Regions from separate parts of the Pseudarthrobacter sp. TRD_SC_9 genome, predicted to be linked through region 3. Evidence: riboswitches for the same ligand, from Rfam matches in the RefSeq annotation. Region 3 holds a riboswitch; each other region holds the start of a gene.
The links. A riboswitch is a leader RNA that binds a small molecule or an ion and turns the genes downstream of it on or off. The one in region 3 is predicted to bind cyclic di-AMP.
Positions count from the first base shown of each region.

Region 1 (6,639 bases), 220 kb from region 3:
GCATAGCTCTCGGCACCTGTAACGAGTGACTGGGCATAAGCCCGGATTTCCTGCGCCAGCTTGGCAATTGAGGTACCTGCGGCCGCCGCAGTCTCCTCGTCGATGCCCATGTAGAGGACGAATCCACGGGCAACCGTGTCGTTGGCGACCGGGCGGACACCGCTGCCGGGACCGGCAATGACCGGGGTGGGGGCGGTCACCGGTGCCGGGTCCGCGGCGGGCACGGCCCGAAGCTGACCATAGGAGTTGGGGTTGTAACCCTGCGGCGCGTAGCTGGAAGCGGAGGGAAAACTGCTGCCCGATCCGGGGACATAGCCCTGCCGGAGGCCGGCTGGCTGGGCCGGCTTGTTGGCGTTGCGGACTGAGATGTGGACGTATCCGGATGCAACTGACATGGAATGCTTACCTCAATGTGAATGGCCGTCATCGCGGCACGAATGCTGAGTTCCCCGGAAGTGTTGGAACACATTCTGGGGAAGTTGCCCGGCACTGGGCTTGTTGGGGACGAATGCCTAAAAACTCTCTGGGGTTTGACAGTTAGGCGTGCATTCGACAACAGCGCATGTCGGCAGCAGCGGGTGTGCTGGGCCAATAATCTGCAGTTGCAGGTGCTGTTGAGTTCTTGTTCACAAATGAAGTGTGCAACGTAACAATAAGAACTTGCAAGTAACAATGGACGCTTTAGTCCGGATAGTGAGACGAATCGGTAGTTTGTGGCGCACATCACGATTCGCTAGAAGACCTCGACTGATAGCACTTTTGCGCTTGACAGAGCCTTAAACCGTAACCAGCCGAATTTTTGAATGAGAAGATCGCCCCAAAGCGGTTTTTCTTCAGTTCTCAATTGAGTGGACTAACCAGCAATGAAAAGTTCCCACAAAGTCCAGCTTTCGACGAGGGGGCTGTTGGGCTGGCATTCATAGCTTACCGAGGGCTCCGTCTTGACCCCCGGCACAATGACGGCGATGGCATCGCACCCCTGCCCCTGCTACCGGGTTTCACCGGCCTTCGTGAGATCAGTCCATTTACTCCTGCGAGGCGCTAACCAGGACTGAATCTTCCGCTTTTTCGGCCTTGGGGTTGTCGGCGAGTTTTAACCAAACGACTCCGCCGATGATCACGGCAAGCCAAAAGGCACGGGTCGGGGTGAGTGTTTCGTTGAAGAAGATCGGGCCGAGGACGGCGGCGCCGACCGAGCCAATGCCGGCCCATACGGCGTAGCCGATCCCCACGTCGATCTTCTTGAGGGCAAGGCTGAGGCAAAACAGGGTCGCAAGGAAGAACGCGAGGGCGGAGATTGACCAGCCCGGGACGCTGAACCCTTGGCTGCCGCCGACGCTTAGTGCGTAGCCGACTTCGAATACGCCGGCCACGAGCAAGACGAGCCAGGCCCCGGTGTTCCTGCTGTCGATGACGGGTGTTGCCCTCATTGTTCTGTCCGTTCTAGAAGAGTGGAAGGAAAAGTGGATGTTCCGATGCGGGGTGCGGGCACCGTGTGTGGAGTCTCACGTGGCTCCACTGAGCTGGAGTCCGACGACACCGATGATGACGATTCCGATGCCGGCTCCCTGGCGCCAGTTCAAGCGCTGACCGAAGAGCAAACCGCCGAGAATGGTGATGCCGACCCCGGCGACCGAAACCCAGAGCGCGTAACCGACGCCGACATCGAAGGTCAGGAGCGCCAGGCTGAGGAAATAAGTGGCGACTGCGCCACTGACGAGTGTGGTGATGGTCCACCACAAGCGGGTGAAGCCATGTGCCTTGCTCGCTGCGAGGGCGACGGCAATCTCGAAGATCACGGCGATACCCAGGTAGATCCAACTCATGATGTTCTCCTTTTTGTTGGTGTTGCGAGGTAGGTACGGGCGATCGCATCTGGTCCCGCTTTCGAGGACGCGGATGGCAATTTACTGCATGTACATGCATGTAAGTAGAGATGGCTTTTTCGAATCGTTTTGCTGGTGAAGCCTATGGCGAGGTGAGGGCACCGATATCACGCAGTGCCCCACTGAGCTGGTGTGCATCGAGTTCCGGAAAGTGCACAGTAATGTTGCTGAGAAGCTCACGCACCCGATCCTCGTACACGCCGCGCACCTCTCGGAGCAGCGCTTCCCCAGGCTCGGTTATGACGGCGTAGACTCCACGCGCGTCGTCGGGGCAGGCGTCGCGGTACGTCAGGTTCTTTTTCTCCAGGCGGCTCACCAGGCGTGTGGTAGAACTCTGGTTCAGACCTATCTGCTGGGCGAGCTCGTTGACGCGCAACTCTTTGTCGGAGGCATGGGCGATATGCGCGAGCGCACGGTAGTCCGTCAGGCCGATTCCATGGGTATCCGTGAGCCACTTGCCTAGACTCGCGTCCACTGCGGAGGCGAATACGGCAACCCGAGACCAAGCCGCACTGATGTCCCCGGACCCCGAGGGGTCACTTTCTTCAGATATCTGCATGTGCATACAGATAACTTACCGCAGCCGCACCCGCACGGCAAACACTTGTCCGAAAGCCTCCGTCGCGACTCCCCCGACGGCCCGTTCGCCGCGAGGAGTGGCTCAGCAAGAGGAGGGGCGGGCGGCCCATCATCCAACCGAGCGGAAATCGAGCGGAAACCCGGCGCCCCCTCGTGATCTCCGTTACCAAAACGTGACTAAGGTGGCAAACCCCTGTACCGTGGATGGGGTGTGGCCACCGTTCCGGCTGCATGACCGGGTGAATGCCGAGCTCTGCCGCCACCCGGATTCCTCATGATCAGGCAGAGGCGGGGAACCCACAGTCCCGGGCACGAGTCGCCCTAGGGGTGAAGCCATCGCGTGATTGTTCCGCGTGGCCGGATGACCTCATCCGAATCCGACAGCTAACTCCGCAGGCGTTGAGAGGCTAAATCATCATGACTGATTACCAGGATCACGCGCGCGTGAAAAACGGTACGGAGCAGGCCCATGGCCGGCGCCGCACCGCTGAATCAACCGCCGTTCCCACAAGTTCCATCCGCACTGTCCGCAGCCGAGTTGTTGACTCGGCGCATCCGGTACCCAGCCGCCGCACAGCCGTTCTGGGCGTAGTCCGGCGCGCTGCCGTGGTGACGGCGTCCTGCGCCCTGCTCATCGGCGCTGCCGCTGCCGGTCAGGCTGGCAGTAATCCGATGGCACCGGCGTCCGTTGTCCAGGCTGTCTTGCCGGAGTCGGCGGCGAACTCCACTCCCGCCGAGGCGCTTGCTTCAGCAGCGGCGGAGCAGTCCGCGATGAAAGCGGATCCGGTACCGGCGCCTGCGCCTTCCCCGGAGGCGCCTGTTGAACCGGCTCCGGCCGCTGCACCGGCAGAACCTGCTCCCGCTCCGGCACCCGTAGAGCCAGCGCCCGTGGCGCCCGCTCCCGCTGCTGCGCCCGAACCTGTTGCCGTCAACGACCCCGCTGGTGCCCAGGCCTACGCGCTGAGCCAACTGGGTTCCTACGGCTGGGGCGCCGGCCAGATGCCGTGCCTGACCACGCTCTGGACCAAGGAATCGGACTGGACTACTACCGCCACCAACCCCACCAGCGGCGCTTACGGAATCGTCCAGTCACTGCCGGCCGAAAAAATGGCAAGCGCCGGTGCTGACTACCTCACCAACTACCGCACCCAGATCAACTGGGGCCTGAACTACATCCAGGAGCGCTACCAGTCCCCGTGCGGCGCCTTGAACTTCCACCTTGCCAACAACTGGTACTAAAAGTCCTCACGCTCTTTAGCAAGGCGGGGAAGAACTGGCGGGTTCTACCCCGCGTCCCGGTATGGCATGTACTGGACAGACCACTGATTGCCGTCGGGATCGGCAAAGTACACAAAGTGTCCCCAGTCAAGGATCTCCACGTCGCTGACGTCCACGCCCTTCTCCGTGAGGTGCCGGTGCGCTTCATGGATATCGCTCACCACCAACTGGAGATTGGGGGCGGTGCCCGGAAGTGCGTCGCTGATGCCTTCACCGATCGCGATGGAACAGGCTGAGCCGGGCGGCGTCAGCTGCACGAACCGCAAGGTGTCGCTCACTCGGTGGTCATGGTCCGCGTTGAATCCCACTTTGTTGACATAAAAGTCCTTGGCCGCATCGACGTCGGACACGGGCACAAACGCAAGTTCAAGTTTCCATTCCATTCGGACAGGCTAGCCCTGGGGCCGGACAGACGGAAGGGCCGGTTCAATTTGAAGCCGGCCCTTACGTCTATCCAAAGCGGATCTTAGCCCGCTACGCCGTAGAGCCTGTCGCCGGCGTCGCCCAGACCGGGAACAATGTAGGACTTCTCGTTGAGTTTCTCGTCAATGGACGCAAGCACAATGGTCACGTTGGCGTCGGCCAGCTCTTCTTCCAGCTTGGCCAGGCCTTCCGGCGCTGCCAGCAGGCAGATGCACGTAACGTCCGAGGCGCCGCGGCGGAAGAGGAACTTGATGGCTTCGCGCAGGGTCCCGCCGGTGGCAAGCATGGGGTCCAGCACGAAGATCTGCCGGTCCGTGAGGTCCTCCGGGAGGCGCTCGGCATAGGTGATGATGTCCAGGGTTTCCTCGTCCCGGGCCATGCCCAGGAAGCCGACCTCCGCGGTGGGAACCAGCTTGGTCATGCCCTCGAGCATGCCCAGACCGGCGCGCAGGATGGGAACCACCAGCGGCGTGGGCTTAGTGAACGCGGTGCCGATAGTGGTGGCAACGGGCGTTTCAATGGTGACGTCCTGGGTACGGACATCGCGCGTGGCCTCATAGGCCAGGAGCGTTACCAGTTCCTCGGTCAGCTGCCGGAAGACCGGCGACGGGGTGTTTTTGTCGCGGAGAACGGTGAGTTTGTGGGCGACCAGCGGGTGGTCCACGACGAGTGTGCGCATGAGGTCAAAACTATCATCCGGTCACTGAGGATTTTATTGCCGGCTGGGTCCGCCGGGCCGGCCGGAGTCCTCCGCATTGTGCGTGATCTCTTCCTTCACCACGTCCCGTACTATAGGCCTGTCGAACGACGGGGCCGGGCCCACGTGCTCGCGGCGGGCGATGGCGTAAAAGAGCCGGTGTGCCAGAATCACTATCCCCAGCCACGCGAGCCCCAACAGCCAGGCGGCCACGACGTCGGTCAGCCAGTGATGGCCCAGGTACACCCTGCTGAGACCCATTGCGATGATAAACAGCGAGCCTGCCGTGATGGCGGTGATCCTGGCCCAGAGGATATCGAACTGGAGGCACATCACGTAGACCAGCACGCCGATTACCACCGTGGTGTTGAGGGTGTGCCCGCTGGGAAACGAGGGTGAGGTTTCAAACGGCGGGACGGCGTCGATATGGTCCGGACGGGTCCTGCCTACCAATCCCTTACCCACGGTGGTGGCCGTGGTGGACACGGCGGCGGCGCCAGCCACCAGGATTAACGGACGCCAGTTGCGGCCCAGATACATCAGCCAGACGGTGAGGACGGACGCGAGGATGGGCATACCGATCCCGCCGCCGACGTTGGTAAACGCCGTCATGGCGGCATCAAGTTGGGGGGTCCGCAGGCTCTGCGCGTACTGGAGCGCGGGGATATCCAGGGAGGCCAGCCCTTCCTCATCCACTACGCTCTCGTAGACCTCCGCCCCGGCCAGGGCCAGGACAATCACCAGGAAGCCGCCCACCGCCATGGTGATCCACAGGGCCGCATATGGTTTGTACCAGGTAAGCAGCCGGTCCTTTATCGAGTCCATCATTCCCCTCCGGGTCTCAGGCCAATCGGCAACCGGGTAAATATCGAAACTATCATTGAGCCATGTTCGCGGCAGAAAATTCTTTTCCGGCTGATGCTATGGTCCCGGCCGAGGCGCAGCGCTTTGCCTGGATGGAGCTGGCGTTGGCGGAAGCCCGCCGGGCCCTGGAGACGGACGACGTGCCCATCGGCGCCGTCGTAGTAGGCCCTGACGGCACCATCCTTGGCTCCGGCCGCAATGAACGCGAGGCATCCGGGGATCCGACGGCGCACGCGGAGGTGATTGCCATCCGGCAGGCTGCCGCCCGGTTGCGCGTGTCCGGTCCAAGCGGAGGCGACGGGTGGCGGCTGGCCGACTGCACGTTGGTGGTCACCCTGGAACCCTGTGCCATGTGTGCCGGCGCGACAGTGCTGGCCCGGATTCCGCGCGTAGTGTTCGGCGCCTGGGACGAGAAAGCAGGAGCGGCCGGCTCGGTGTTTGACGTGCTCCGCGAGCGCAGGCTCAACCACTGGGTGGAAGTGTACGCGGGCGTGCGCGAGGACGAATGCGGGGCCCTGCTGCGGGACTTTTTCGCCGGGCATCGGGTCTAACTGCTTCCCCGCCTGCCAACCTGCGCCGGCGCCACGGCGGCAAGGACGGCCTGGGCGGTTTGGTCCCAGCCGGGCAACCGGCCGCGCGATTCCAGCGCTGCCGCCCGCCACGACTCCTGCACCTCCGGTTTGGTCAGCCAGCGGTTGAGGGCAGCCGCCAGCGGTGCCGGGTCCTCTTCCCCGCCTATTGCTTCGTTAAGTCCGACGGCGGCACCCGGGATGGGTGCGCCGTCGGAGGTTCCCAGCGTGAGGGCTTCTTCCGCGCCAGTTCCCGCGCGGACGATCACGGGGATGCCGCGGGCGAGGGACTCGGTGACCGCCATGCCGAAGGTTTCACTGCGGGACACCAGCAGGCTGAGGT
Region 1 is NZ_CM143956.1:784,023-790,661, reverse strand. It holds gene ACWA13_RS03795 (winged helix-turn-helix domain-containing protein) at 1-395, opposite strand, end outside; gene ACWA13_RS03790 (DMT family transporter) at 1,026-1,430, opposite strand; gene ACWA13_RS03785 (DMT family transporter) at 1,506-1,826, opposite strand; gene ACWA13_RS03780 (MarR family winged helix-turn-helix transcriptional regulator) at 1,969-2,451, opposite strand; cyclic di-AMP (ydaO/yuaA leader) riboswitch at 2,700-2,878, shown strand; gene ACWA13_RS03775 (aggregation-promoting factor C-terminal-like domain-containing protein) at 2,883-3,704, shown strand; gene ACWA13_RS03770 (glyoxalase superfamily protein) at 3,749-4,126, opposite strand; gene upp (uracil phosphoribosyltransferase) at 4,210-4,845, opposite strand; gene ACWA13_RS03760 (phosphatase PAP2 family protein) at 4,879-5,691, opposite strand; gene tadA (tRNA adenosine(34) deaminase TadA) at 5,787-6,278, shown strand; gene ACWA13_RS03750 (glycosyltransferase family 4 protein) at 6,275-6,639, opposite strand, start outside.
Region 1: another riboswitch for cyclic di-AMP. It lies ahead of ACWA13_RS03775 (aggregation-promoting factor C-terminal-like domain-containing protein); the one in region 3 lies ahead of ACWA13_RS04820 (M23 family metallopeptidase).

Region 2 (6,639 bases), 1.1 Mb from region 3:
TTGGAGGGCCGTCAGGGCCCGCCAGCGACGTCTACTCCCTGGGACTGGTCCTGCTGGAGGGACTGACAGGAGAGATTACCTATCCCGGTGCTCCCATCGAATCAGCGGTGGCTCGTCTGCTGCGGGATCCCCACATACCTGAAGCAATAGCTCCCAGATGGGTCAAGTTGCTGACATTCATGCTCGCCCGGGACCCCGCGGACAGGCCCACGGCGCTGGAGGTGTCGCTGTCCCTGCGCAAGGAAATCGCCATCAATATGGGCCGCCGCAGTATCGAGTCCATTGGGGCGGTACAGGACGAGGAGGCGAGAATGCGCGCCGTCCACCGCTACCGCATCCTGGACACTCTCCCGGATGGGACTTTTGACCGCGTGGTGGCAGTTGCTGCCCGGATGTTCGCGGTACCCGTGGCGATTGTCAGCATCGTTGACCATGACCGCATCTGGTTTAAGGCCCATCACGGCACCGATTTGGAGGAAACCGGAAGGGATCCCGGCTTGTGTGCCTCGGCCATCCTTCAGGACAAGCCCTGGGTGGTGGAAAACGCTACAATCGATCCGCGCGCCCTGGCTAATCCGCTGGTGGCCGGCGAGGCGAACATGAAGTTCTATGCGGGAGTGCCGCTGCGGACGCCTGACGGATACAACCTGGGAACCCTGTGCGTCCTGGACCGGGAGCCAAGGGAATTCAGTGCTGACGATGCCGAAACCCTGGAGAACCTGGCCGCGATCGTTATGAATGATCTGGAACTCAGGCTCCAGACGATGCACATGGTCGCCACGACTGAGACAGCGGAAGCGGGCAGATAGAAGGTGCGGTGACCACCTGGTTGGGCATGGCAGACTCAAACTGCCGCTCAAGCCGTTGCGGCGCAAACGAAAGAAGCGCGGATGCCGCTGTCGTCCGTGCCTGTCCAGCAAAGGAATGACCTTGATCTTCATCACCGCAAAATTCCCCGTCAAGCCCGAGCATGCGGATGCCTGGCCGGAAATCTCCAGGGCCTTCACCCAGGCGACCAACGCCGAAGAGGGCTGCCTGTTCTTCGAATGGTCCCGGTCGCTGGATGAGCCAAACACCTACGTGCTGATTGAGGCGTTCCGGGACGACGAGGCTGGCGGCGTCCACGTCCAGTCGGCACACTTCCAGGAAGCTACCCGCACCCTGCCACAGTATCTGGCGGCGACTCCGGACATCATCAATGTCAAGGTGGACGGGTGGTCCAAGCTGGGCGAGCTGGCCGTCGGCTGAACCAACCGCGAGAAGATTCAAAAGGGAACAGAGTGGTCTCCCGTATGAGTTCCCGCACTGATTGCTTCGGAACGGTAGGCTCCTGCTATGGAATACGATCACCCATTTACGCCAGCATGAGCTCGGTTGTCGCCGCCAGGTCGATCCGCGTAGTAATGGTGTGCTTGGGTGCGGTAGCCACGGTAACCGGCACGATGGTGGCGTTGCGTGGAACTGCATCCATACCGGGCGGCGCTCCGACAGTTGCAAGCAACGATAGTGTCATGCGCTTTTACGCGATCTGGTGGGCTGCCCAAGGTCCTGCCGCCTGGAACCTTGCCCGTGACCCTGATTTAGATCCAAGACAGCTGCGTGCCCTGTGCGTCACCACTTTCCTCGGTGGAATAGCTCGTCTGGCTGCCGCCCGGGCCAGTGGCCGGCCTCACCCATTGTTCCAAGGCTTGACCGTCATGGAACTGCTCCTGCCTCCGGTACTGCTCGCCCTTCGTCGAACGATAGAAAAGAGTACCCGCTAACGGTCTGCGCCAAGAGCTGCTGCAGCGACCAGTGCAGCGTCCACGACCTAGAGCAACGTCGAGCTACTGCAGTGCTTTCCGGAGCACGACACCTTCTTTAGCAGAGGGAGGGCAGCGCAGCGACTGGGGGTGAGCGGCTGTTAGCCAGGAACCTCCACATTGGGGGCGCGCCTCGAGGGGCGCAGCTTGTTCAGGAAGGCTGGCTGGTGAGAAAGAGCTCTATGACCGGCACCAACGTGCCCGGGCGCTGCACGGGAAGTTCAAGGGTGAGCGTACCCTCGGACAGGCCGCCCATCTGGGTGTTGTGCGCGGGGCGGTTGGGATCGTTGTCCAGGATGGCTACTTCCGAGGCGTCAAGCATGAGTTGGGCGTAGTCCACCTGTCCCGCCAGGCCGGAGAGGTGGATATGCCGGTACGGCCAGTCGAAGACGTGAAGGTACAGGCGGTCGCGCCGCTGGGTCAGACGGGTTCCGGTAGGTGCCTCGAATCCGGACGGCCCGGCGTGCCGGATGGACCGCTCATGGTCTGCCATCCAAGCTCCCAGGGAATGAAGGAGCTCACGTGCGCCCGGTTCGATCTCGCCACGCCCTGTGGGCCCGACATTGAGGATCAGGTTGCCGTTCTTTGAGACGCCGTCCACGAGCATCTTGACCACTGTCTCGGCGGACTTAAAGTCGTGGTTATCCCGGTCATAACCCCAGCTGCCGTTCAGCGTCTGGCAGGCTTCCCACACGGCAGGTTTGCCGTCCCGTTCCAGGGGTTTGAGCGGCTGATATTGCTCGGGCGTGATGTAGTCGCCGGGAATCCCGAGCCTGTCGTTGACGAACGCTCCGGGCGACAACCGCCGCACAATCCTCAGCAGCTCTTCCGAACCCCAGTCGTCGGCACCCTTGCCGCCCCAATACTGGCGTTCATAGGAAAAGTCGAAGAACAGCAGGTCCACTGGTCCGTGCAGGGTGAGCAGCTCCTCGACCTGGGCGTGGAGGTACTCACGGTAGCGTGCGATGTCCCGGCCGGCCTCACGGGCTTTGAACTCCTCGTCGTCGCGCTGCGGATGGACTCCGTCCACCGGGAATTCCGGATGATGCCAGTCGATGAGTGAGTAATACAAACCAACCCGGAGGCCTTCGGCACGTACGGCATCCATGAAGGGTCCGATTGCGTCAACACCAAACGGCGTCCGGGTGATCTTATAGTCGGTCAGGGCGGTATCCCATAGGCAGAAGCCGTCGTGATGCTTAGCGGTGAGCACCACGTACTTCATGCCCGCCAGCCGGGCCTGCCTGGCCCACTCCCTGGGGTCGTAGCGATCCGGGTCAAAGTGCGTGAAGTACTTCCGGTACTGCTCGTCGCTCAGGCGTTCGCGGTTCTTGAGCCACTCGTGCCTGGCTCCCAGAGAGTACAGTCCCCAGTGCACGAACATCCCTAACCGGTCCTGCACAAACCATGCGGGATCGGGGGAGACAGTAACTTCGGCGGTCATGAATCTCCTCGCGTTGTGCTGATGCAGGGTTCGGTCAGGGCGCGCGCACAGCCGCAGCGTCACTTTGAACGGTAGGGGAGGTGCTGTCAGGGGTCAAGCATTGATCAGATGAATCTGCAGGAAGCGTCATCCCGTATGTGAATCGGTGGCAGCACCGCGGTGAAACAGCCCGGTCAGAGGTCAGATGTAGTGGTTGACTGCCCAAATGGGGTGCAGACTCGGTTGCATGCGCGAACTCATTGTCCTCGGCACTGCCTCCCAGGTGCCCACCCGGACCCGCAACCACAACGGCTACCTGCTTCGCTGGGACGGCGAAGGCCTGCTGTTTGATCCTGGGGAGGGCACGCAGCGGCAAATGATCCACGCCGGCGTTTCGGCATCCCGGGTAACGCGGATCTGCCTCACGCATGTTCACGGTGATCATTGTTATGGCCTGCCGGGCGTACTCTCGCGCATGGTGCTCGACGGCGTCACGCACCCCGTGCACCTGCACTATCCGGCGTCGGGCGAAGACGTAGTCCGTGCGCTGGTGTCGGTCGCGACCCCGGGCCTTGACCTGAGGTTCCACCCGCATGGGGGCGCCGGGGCCATTGCCGATGACCTCGAGGTCCGGCCGCTGAAGCACCGTATCGAGACCTACGGCTACCGGCTTACGGAACCTGACGGCCGGACCCTGCTGCCCGAACGGCTTGCTGCTGCAGGAATCAGGGGACACGACGTCGGACGCCTGCAGCGTGAAGGCCGCGTTGCCGGCGTGCTGCTGGAGGATGTCAGCATTCCGCGTCCCGGTCAAAGCTTCGCCTTCGTGATGGATACAGCCGAATGTCAGGGAGCCGAAGAACTGGCACAAGGCGCTGACCTGCTGGTAGCCGAATCGACTTTCAGTGACGAGGATGTGGCGCTCGCCGACGAGTACCGCCATCTCACCGCCGGGCAAGCGGGCAAGCTGGCGAACGCAGGTGGCGTCCGGACCCTCGCCCTCACCCACTTCTCCTCGCGCTACGGCGACGACACCGCCCTGCTGGCAGGGCAGGCCGCTGCCCGCGCCGGATCCGCCGAGGTGATCGCGGCGAAGGACCTGGACAGAATCAGGTTTCCAAAGCGCCGTAGCCTGCGATGACGGAAGCGCTGCCTGCAGCCGGAGGGAGCGGGCACTAAAAAACTCCGGCCCCACGCTTTCTTTCAAAAGCGTGGGGCCGGAGCCGGTAGCGCTAGAAGATACTGCGCAGGATGTTACGGAACGCGTACGAAGGAAGCTCCGCTGAGCCAGCTGATGGAGTGAACCTCGGTACGGTTGCCGTCAACGCCGCCGCTGACAACCTGGCCATCGCCGGCGTAGATTCCCACGTGACCGGCAGTGATGACCAAGTCACCGGGAGCCGGGGTGGAAACAACGCTGCCGAAGGCGAAGAAGTGGGAGGGAGCGATGTCACCGACGCTGATGCCTACGGAACGGAGGGCTTTTTCAACCATCGCGGTGCAGTCCTGGTAGGTGCCGATCTGGCCGTATGCATGTGCCAGCAGGGCAGCTCCGGTACCGGTACCGGTGGAAGCAGCCGTGGAGGACATGGCGGTCAGGTTGACCGGTGAGGCGGCAGGTGCCGGGGCAGGTGCGGGAGCGGTGGTTGCAGCCACGGTTACCGCGGGCGCCGGCGCTGCTGCTACGGTGCCTGCGCCGGGGATCTGGATTTGGTCGCCGGGGTAGATGACCGAAGCCATTCCCAGGTTGTTGACAGCCAGAACATCGGCAAGGCTAACGCCGTAGGCTGCGGAAATTGCGCCGAGGGTGTCGCCGGAAACAACCGTGTGCACGTTGGCGGTTGCTGCGGCCGGTGCCACGGTCACGGGTGCCGGGGCGGCAGTTGCCGTCGTCTGGACGGTGCCTGCGGACTCAGAGCTGTTAACGCTGGCCTGGGCAGGGGCGCCTACGCCGAAGACCAGACCGGAAGCCGCGGCAACTGCCAGGGCAGGACGGCCGACGGTCAGGGCGTGTGATTTTGCCGTGTAGCTGAGGCCTGCAAGGGCGACAGAACCGGCGGGGGTTGCCCGGTGACGGGCGGTGGTTGCGTTTTTAGACACGGTTGATTGCCTCTCCTATGCCTGCGGGGTGAGCTGTCGGGTTCGGGTTGGAGATACCCGGCCGGTGCTCTATGCGAACTAGAGCGTTACCGGCTTAACCCCAAGGCTTCATTGTGAAGCCGTGAAAACTTGGTTCCCCCGTCCCTGCCATCATCAAGCGAAGGGGTCCCGGATCCAGCGGCAGGGCTCGGCATGCTGGAGGGAATGTCCCGAGTTGGGCGGGACACCCATCGACAATACCTTCTTCTCGTCTGAAAGTCACAATCTGGTAACAAGCTGGGAGTGTTCAGTGAGTCGCATGGGTAAGCTGAGGAAACTATGTGCCTTTTCGTTACCACAGCCAGTGCCTACAGGCAGGACTCGTGGCACTTGCCCTCGTGGGTGCCGAGCGATGCCGTCAGCGGTCCTGAGGGCTGATTGGGAGGTTGACGTGCAGGGCCTAATAGAGCAGGCTGCAGGATTCATAGACCGCACCCTGCATAACGAGGGCGCCTCGTACAGGGTGGATGACGTCGAATCCCGGCTGGGTGGCGTCCTGGCCTCTTATGGTTCCTCTATTGGCGCAGTCCGTGGCACTGTTCGCGACGCGCTGAACAAGTTCAGGGAGTTGGACCACGACGGCGTCACCATGCTGGCATCCGCCCTCTGGGGACGTCCCCGGCCGGGAAGCAAGCCAGTATTTGAAAGGCGTCTCGCCGCCGTGGTTCTCCTGCAATCGCGGGTGGGTCTTCTTCGGCATTCGGACTTGACCAGGATCGAAGGCCTCCTGCGTTCTGCCGAAACTCAGGAGCTTGCCGGGCCGCTGGTCAACGACGTCACCCTGCCGCTGCTGGCCGCGCTGAGCGGGCGGAACCGGCGGAAGGCCGACGTCGTTATTGCCCGCTGGGGCCAGGATGCAGACCCGCGACTGCGCCAGGCTGCCCTGCTGGCGAAATCGTCGGATCCACCCTAAGTCCTTTATGGTGTCGGGTTGCCACCGTTGACGTTTAGTGTTTCGCCCACCACATAGCTTGATTCGGCCGACGCCAGAAACACGTAGGCCGGCGCCAGCTCTGCCGGCTGTCCGGCGCGGCCCAGCGGCGTGGACTGGCCAAACTCAGGCAGCTTTTCCTTGGGCTGGCCGCTGCTGACCTGCAGCGGCGTCCAGATGGGTCCGGGAGCCACCGCGTTGACCCGGATGCCCTTCGGTGCCAGCTGCTGCGCGAGGCCCTTGGTGAAGTTGTTGATGCTGGCCTTGGTGGTGGCGTAGTCAATCAACGTAGGTGACGGGTTGTAGGCCTGGATCGACGTGGTGTTGATGATGGTGGAACCGGC
Region 2 is NZ_CM143956.1:2,116,777-2,123,415, reverse strand. It holds gene ACWA13_RS09900 (GAF domain-containing serine/threonine-protein kinase) at 1-809, shown strand, start outside; gene ACWA13_RS09895 (putative quinol monooxygenase) at 931-1,248, shown strand; gene ACWA13_RS09890 (DUF4345 domain-containing protein) at 1,443-1,763, shown strand; gene ACWA13_RS09885 (alpha-L-fucosidase) at 1,954-3,246, opposite strand; gene ACWA13_RS09880 (ribonuclease Z) at 3,473-4,366, shown strand; gene ACWA13_RS09875 (C40 family peptidase) at 4,480-5,325, opposite strand; cyclic di-AMP (ydaO/yuaA leader) riboswitch at 5,329-5,495, opposite strand; gene ACWA13_RS09870 (DNA alkylation repair protein) at 5,756-6,277, shown strand; gene ACWA13_RS09865 (glucose 1-dehydrogenase) at 6,283-6,639, opposite strand, start outside.
Region 2: another riboswitch for cyclic di-AMP. It lies ahead of ACWA13_RS09875 (C40 family peptidase); the one in region 3 lies ahead of ACWA13_RS04820 (M23 family metallopeptidase).

Region 3 (6,639 bases):
CCCTCGGCATGTCCGGGCTATGGATCGACAAGTCCAGAGTAAACACCGCAGGCCGTTTAGGGCTAATCGGGCGTCCGGTAAAGACCGTGTCCTGAAGTTAAATGCAGCAGGGACTCCCACCAAAGTGGAAGTCCCTGCCGCATCTCACGGGGAGCTGTTAGCCGTTGACGCGGATGAAAACCGGCCCGGAACCAACGTTGACGCTGAAGAGGACTGTCTGGTTGCCGTTGTAGCCGCCGTGGACAGCCTGGCCGTTTCCAGCGTAGATCGCTACGTGTGCAACGCCCGCGCCACCGTCGGCGTAGTAGATGATGTCGCCCGGCTGGGCCTCGGCTGCGCTGACGGTGCGTCCCAGGGACAGGTAACCGGCCGGCCAGTCGTGGAAGTGGATGCCCACTGCTGCCAGCGAGTTGGTGACGAGCATGGTGCAGTCCTGGTTAACGCCGATCTGCGCGTAGGCGGCGGCCAGGATGGTGGAGTTGAGCCCGGTGGAAGCGGCGGCCGGAGCCGGGGCAGCCGTGGAAGCGGCCACCGCCTGCCGGACCACCGGCGCTGCTGCGACTTCTTTTTCCGGGGCTGCTTCTTCCGGGGCTGCCTTGACCTCAACAGCAGGTGCCGGCTCTTCTTCGACGGGGGCCGGCGTGGTGGTTACTGCAGGCCGCTCAAAGGAGATGGCAATGCTGGAGGCCGCGGTGATGACTGCCGGAACCGATGACCGGACATCCACCGCCGAGGCCGTGGCCGCTTCACGCTGAATACCGGAGTCAGCGGCGTTGGCGGCAACGCCGCTGCTCAAAACAAGGCCGGAGGCCGCTGCAATGACAGCGGCCTGACGGCCCACGCCGCCGGCGTTGTCGCCGACGGTCTTGGCAATGATGGCCAACGCGCTGGTCTTGGTGACCTCCGCGCGGTGCCGTGCAGACGCACTTGATGACATTGGGGATCTCTCTTTCGAATCCTCTAGCCGGTTGGGCGGCACGAGGTTTTGAGCGTGGCGGCGTTTTTGGGGTACGCAGGCAAGCCCCGAACGGGGATTTAGCGGAGGGTGTAGAAGGAGGACGAACCCGTGGCGGCTACTGAATGCAGCAGCGTGCCCTGGGACGGGTTCAGCGCGCTGATCATCATGCCGTTGCCGACGTAGATGCCAACGTGTGCGCCACCGTTCTGCATGACGAGGTCACCCGGCTGCGGGTCGCCCGTGGGGGTCATGGCGTTCCAGGCACCGGTGCGCGGAATGGAGATGCCGGCCTGAGCGTAGACCCACTGGGTAAAGCCGGAGCAGTCCCAGCCGGCGGGAGTGTTGCCACCCCAGACGTAGGGGCTGCCGATGCCGGTGTAGGCAATAGCTGCCAGGCCTGAGGCTGCAGCCGAGGTGGCAACCGGAGCTTCGGGAGCTTTGGTGGTGACTGCGGTAGCGGCAGTGGCGGTAGCGGTAGCGGTGGTTGCCCCTGCTGCTTCGTCGTCTTCGTCGTTGGACCGGGGCTCAATGACTTCAATCACGGGGGCGGCGACGGTGGTGATCACGGGGCGCTCGAACGACACGGTGGCCGTGGGGGCGGCCGTGACAGCCAGTGAAGTCTGGGAAGCCGACTCAAGGGAGGCGGAGACGCCTACCGTGCTGTCTGCTGCGTTGGCCGGAAGGCCGATGCTGAGGATAAGGCCGGAAGCTGCTGCAATAACCGCTGCCTGACGACCTACGGTCCCGGCATTGGCGCTGACGGCCTTCGAAACAGTTCCCATGGGGTTGATGCGCACCGGCTGGGCGCGGTGGCGCGCAAGATTATGGCGTGACGACACGTAAGTAGCCTCTCCCAATGCCTGCGAGGTGAGCTGTCGGATTCGGATGGGAGTTCACCCGGCCGCGCCACTTCCAAGGAAGCTTTGCGACTTAACCCCAAGGCCTTCCAAAGAAGGCCATATTTGGTTCCCCCGTCTCTGCCAGACGATGTCATGCGAACGGACCTTGGGCGGTGGCAGAGTTAGGCAATCCACTCAAGAACGTCAACTTCGGAAAAGTTGACGCGGTTTAGACGGTACAGCAGTTCTTCTTCAATGTCACATTCAGGTCACGGCGTGTTGCAAAGAAACGAGAGCGGTTCATCGTTTGGTTACAGCCAGCCGGCGGGATCGACGACTTCACCGTTGACCTGCACCTCAAAGTGGAGGTGGCAGCCGGTGGAAGCGCCTGTGGTGCCGCTGAAAGCCACGACGTCGCCGCGGCTGACCTTCTGGCCTACCGACGCCTTGAAGGACGACAGGTGGTTGTAGGTGGTCTCCAGGCCGTTGCCGTGGTCCACTACAACACGGTTGCCGCCGCCGTAGGGGTGCCAGCCTGCGAAGGTGACAGTGCCGGTTGCGGCGGCGAGCACTTGGGTGCCGCACTGGGCCGCAAAGTCGGTTCCACGGTGGAAGTCGCCGGTTCCTCCGGTGATCGGGCTGACGCGGTAACCGTAAGGGGAAACCGTGGTCAGTGAGGCCAGCGGGCCAGCCAGGGTGCCCACGGAGGCGGCCGGGGTCACGGCAGCCGCGGCCTGGGCGCTGAGGAGCTGCTTGAGCTTTCCGTCAGGATCGCCCTGCGTAGTGACGGCCGTGCGGCTGAAGTCGACCTGCGCTGCCGATTCCGCGGAAATGTCGGGCTGTGGCGCCGCAACAACGGCGGCAGAAGCACTGGTTGCGGCAATGGGAAGGGTGGAATTGGCGAGTACCGGACTGGTCACGGGGACGGTAATCGTCAGGATCAGGCCCGTGGCGGCCAGCCCGATGCCGGCCTTCTGGCCGATGCCGCTGGCGGCAGCGAAGTCAGTAAGCTGCCGGAACGGGCTCCGGTGGCGGCGCGCTTCCCGTTGCGGGTCCCGGGGACGGTCCGCGAGTGGGACTTCAGCAACCCGTGGCTGCGAAGCGGAGCCGACGGCGCGACGGCGGCCCCTGTAATTCTGCGTGCTCAAGTATTTTCCTCTCTGGAAGCCTGCGAAGTTAGCTGTCGGATTCGGATCAGAGAGTTAGCGACCCGGCCCGCAAAGCAGGTCATCTTGACGCACAGATATCCAGGGGATTCGTTTATCAAAAGGACTGCCGCTGCGGACTTCACCCCAAGGCCGCTCGAAAACGGCCGATTGTGGTTCCCCCGCCCCTGCCAGAAAGGTGACTCGAACTCCCGGTCCGCTGGCAGAGCTAGGCTTTCGGACCAGATAACGCTTAGGTATCGGCGTCGAAGGTTAACTATAGGCGATGAGGCCGGACAGTAACAATTCCGTTATAAACGGAAGGTGCGCTTATCATTTTTTGCCTCGCGCAAGAGACGGCCGAGGTCGCAAGACTAATCAGGAGAGCTTCACAAAGACGTGGGCTGCAACTTCCGGCGGCAATTCGAGGGCGCCTTCGATGCCGGCAACCCGCACGGAGATGTACTCCCCCACGCGCTCCAGGGTGACGTCCGTGCCCGGGCGGATCCCGCCCTCATCCAGTTGCACAAGCAACTCCGGTTCAACCTGGATGGGCTCCGCCAGCCGACAGACCCGCACGGTTGATTCCGGACTGTAACCGGCCATGGCTTCCAGCAGGTTGATCACGCCGTCAGTGAAGGCGGAACCCACTTCGCCGCCGAGTGCCGCCAGGCCCGGGATGGGATTGCCGTACGGCGACTCAGTGGGGTGGTCCAACAGTTCATAGATGCGCTGTTCAACACGCTCACTCATCACGTGCTCCCAGCGGCAGGCCTCGTCATGGACATAGGCCCAATCCAGCCCGATGATGTCCGACAGGAGGCGTTCGGCCAGCCGGTGCTTGCGCATAACCTCTGTGGCACGTTTGCGCCCGGGTTCGGTCAGTTCCAGGTGCCGGTCGCCGGCAACGACCACCAGGCCGTCACGTTCCATGCGCCCGATGGTCTGCGAAACCGTTGGTCCCGAGTGGCGCAGCCGCTCCGCAATGCGGGCGCGAAGTGCCACGATGTTCTCTTCTTCAAGCTCCAAAATGGTCCGAAGATACATCTCCGTGGTATCGATCAGATCCGTCATCCAGCTCAGCTCCTTGAGCGCAGTCCCACGCGTTCGTCCACCGTATCGCGTACTGATAGCGCGTCGCTTATCAGGTCCACAGCTTAGCCTATTTTGAATTACTCCGGATAATCCCGCCGGGTTGTAGCCGGCCGCCAAAAGTCCCCACTGTGACAGCTCCAGTTCCCGGAGGACAGCGTAGTCAGGCAGAATGAAAGCGGCCTCTACAGCAGCCAACACTGACTGTCCCGTCCGACGGCCGCTGCGGCCAAACTGTCCCTACGAATTTGGAGCCCTTGTGAGCGACGCCAGCATCACCATCCCCGCCAATCTCGTGCCACAGGACGGACGTTTCGGCGCCGGCCCGTCCAAGGTACGGGCGGAGCAGCTGGAAGCACTCTCCGCTGCGTCCACCACCATCCTCGGCACTTCGCACCGCCAGGCACCCGTGAAGAATCTCGTGGGTTCGGTCCGGGACGGCCTGTCCGCATTCTTCCGCGCACCTGAGGGCTACGAAGTGGTCCTGGGCGTCGGCGGCTCCACTGCCTTCTGGGATGTCGCAGCGTTTGGCCTGGTGGAGACCAAGGCGCAGCACCTCTCCTTCGGCGAGTTCGGCTCCAAGTTCGCCGCTGCCACCAATAAGGCACCGTTCCTGGCAGAATCCAGCATCATCAAGGCAGATCCCGGAACGCGTCCGGTTGCGGTGGCAGAGGCCGGCGTGGACCTCTACGCTTGGCCGCAGAATGAGACGTCCACCGGCGTTGCCGCTCCTGTCCGCCGCGTCGAGGGTGCCGACGCCGGTTCCCTGGTGGCCATCGACGCTACCTCCGCGGCCGGGGGCCTGGACGTGGACGTCGCCGAAACCGACGTCTACTACTTCGCCCCGCAGAAGAACTTCGCGTCCGACGGCGGCCTGTGGCTCGGCCTCTTCTCCCCCGCCGCTATCGAGCGCGCGGCCCGGATCGAGCAGAGCGACCGCTGGATTCCGGACTTCCTGAACCTGCAGACGGCCATCGACAACTCCCGCCTGAACCAGACCTACAACACTCCGGCGCTGTCCACGCTGGTTACCCTGGACGCCCAGGTCAAGTGGCTTAACGGCAATGGCGGCCTGGACTTCGCCGCGAAGCGCACCGCCGATTCGGCCGGACGTATCTACGCGTGGGCGGAGGCCTCCAGCTTCGCCACTCCGTACGTCACCAACCCGGAGGACCGCTCCAACGTCATCGCCACTATCGACTTCGACGACTCGATCGATGCCGTCCAGGTTGCCAAGGTCCTGCGCTCCAACGGCGTTGTGGACACCGAGCCGTACCGCAAGCTGGGCCGCAACCAGCTGCGGATTGCCACCTTCGTAGCCATCGAGCCGGACGACATCACCGCCCTGCTTTCCTGCATCGACTACGTGGTGGCAGAACTGAGGAAGTAACTGGAACCAGGAGTTTCAGGGTTCGACGGCGTCGTCCGGGCTTTGTGCCGGGGCGGCGCCGTCTGTACAAGGCCGTCACCCGGCTGCGCATCACAGGGTCTGTGGTGGTCTGGACGTAACCGGGCCACCTGCCTAGTTGGTGCCGTCCACAGCAGCCTGATCGGCAGCGTCAGCGGCGTCATCTTCATCAGAATCCGCTGCCAGCTCGGCGTGCTTGACCGACTCGATGGCATCGTGTTCCACCACGGCAGCCAAATCCGGCAATCCCTCAGCAGTTTCGCCTTCCCGGACTTCGGTAGTCTCCTCCGGAGCCTCTTCCGGCCGGGCATCCTCCGGGCGCACCCGTTCGGCCCATGGCACCCATTCGGGGGACAGGACCGAATCCTCGGAAGGCAACAGACCAACCTCGTTGACAGTAATCACTTTGGAGCGCGAGTTGCGGGTCACTACCGCGAACCACTGCCACCCGGGATAGCCGGACAGCCGGCATTCAAAGAGGTGGGTTACCACGCGATCGCCCTCCGTGCGGGCACCGATGTGACTGCCGACGTCGGACGGGTCCGCGATCGACTGGACCGCTTCCCTGGCGGCATCCACGGCGGCGGCCAGCACTGCGTCGGGCTTGCCTGTACGCCAGACCGGGACACTGGACCGTTTAGCCGGGGTCTTCACCCGTGCAGCGGAGGCAGCACCGGTGGGTGCGGATCCTTCAGCTTCAACATTCACGGCGAGCCTAGGCATCCAGCTCGTCGGCAACCTTACGGAGCGCCGTCGCGATGGCTTTTCCCTTGTTGCCTTCCGGGTACTTTCCCGCGGAAAGCGTTCCGGAGAGGTTGTCCAGGACCGTTACCAGGTCCTGGACAAGCGGTGCCAGGTCGCGGGGATTGGTGCGCTTGGCCTTCGCAATGGAAGGCGTCTTGTCGAGGATGCGCAGGCCCAATGCCTGGGCGCCCTTCCGGCCGTCGGCTACGCCGAACTCCACCCTGGTGCCGGGTTTCAGGTCCAGCGTCCCATCGGGGAGTGCGGACTTGGGCAGGAAAACTTCCTGGCCATCCTCGCCTGCGAGGAAGCCGAAGCCCTTTTCCTTGTCATACCACTTGACCTTGCCGGTAGGCACGTTATCAACCTTCTTTGTTCTCGGATCCTGCAAAACTGGTCTCTGCCTCCTAGGTTATCCTGCCCCGCAGCCGATTCCAGCAAGTGCGCCGCTGCCGG
Region 3 is NZ_CM143956.1:1,002,914-1,009,552, reverse strand. It holds gene ACWA13_RS04830 (NlpC/P60 family protein) at 158-937, opposite strand; gene ACWA13_RS04825 (C40 family peptidase) at 1,036-1,740, opposite strand; cyclic di-AMP (ydaO/yuaA leader) riboswitch at 1,802-1,980, opposite strand; gene ACWA13_RS04820 (M23 family metallopeptidase) at 2,109-2,945, opposite strand; cyclic di-AMP (ydaO/yuaA leader) riboswitch at 2,949-3,153, opposite strand; gene ACWA13_RS04815 (metal-dependent transcriptional regulator) at 3,321-4,016, opposite strand; gene serC (phosphoserine transaminase) at 4,294-5,424, shown strand; gene ACWA13_RS04805 (DUF3027 domain-containing protein) at 5,557-6,165, opposite strand; gene ACWA13_RS04800 (cold-shock protein) at 6,158-6,541, opposite strand.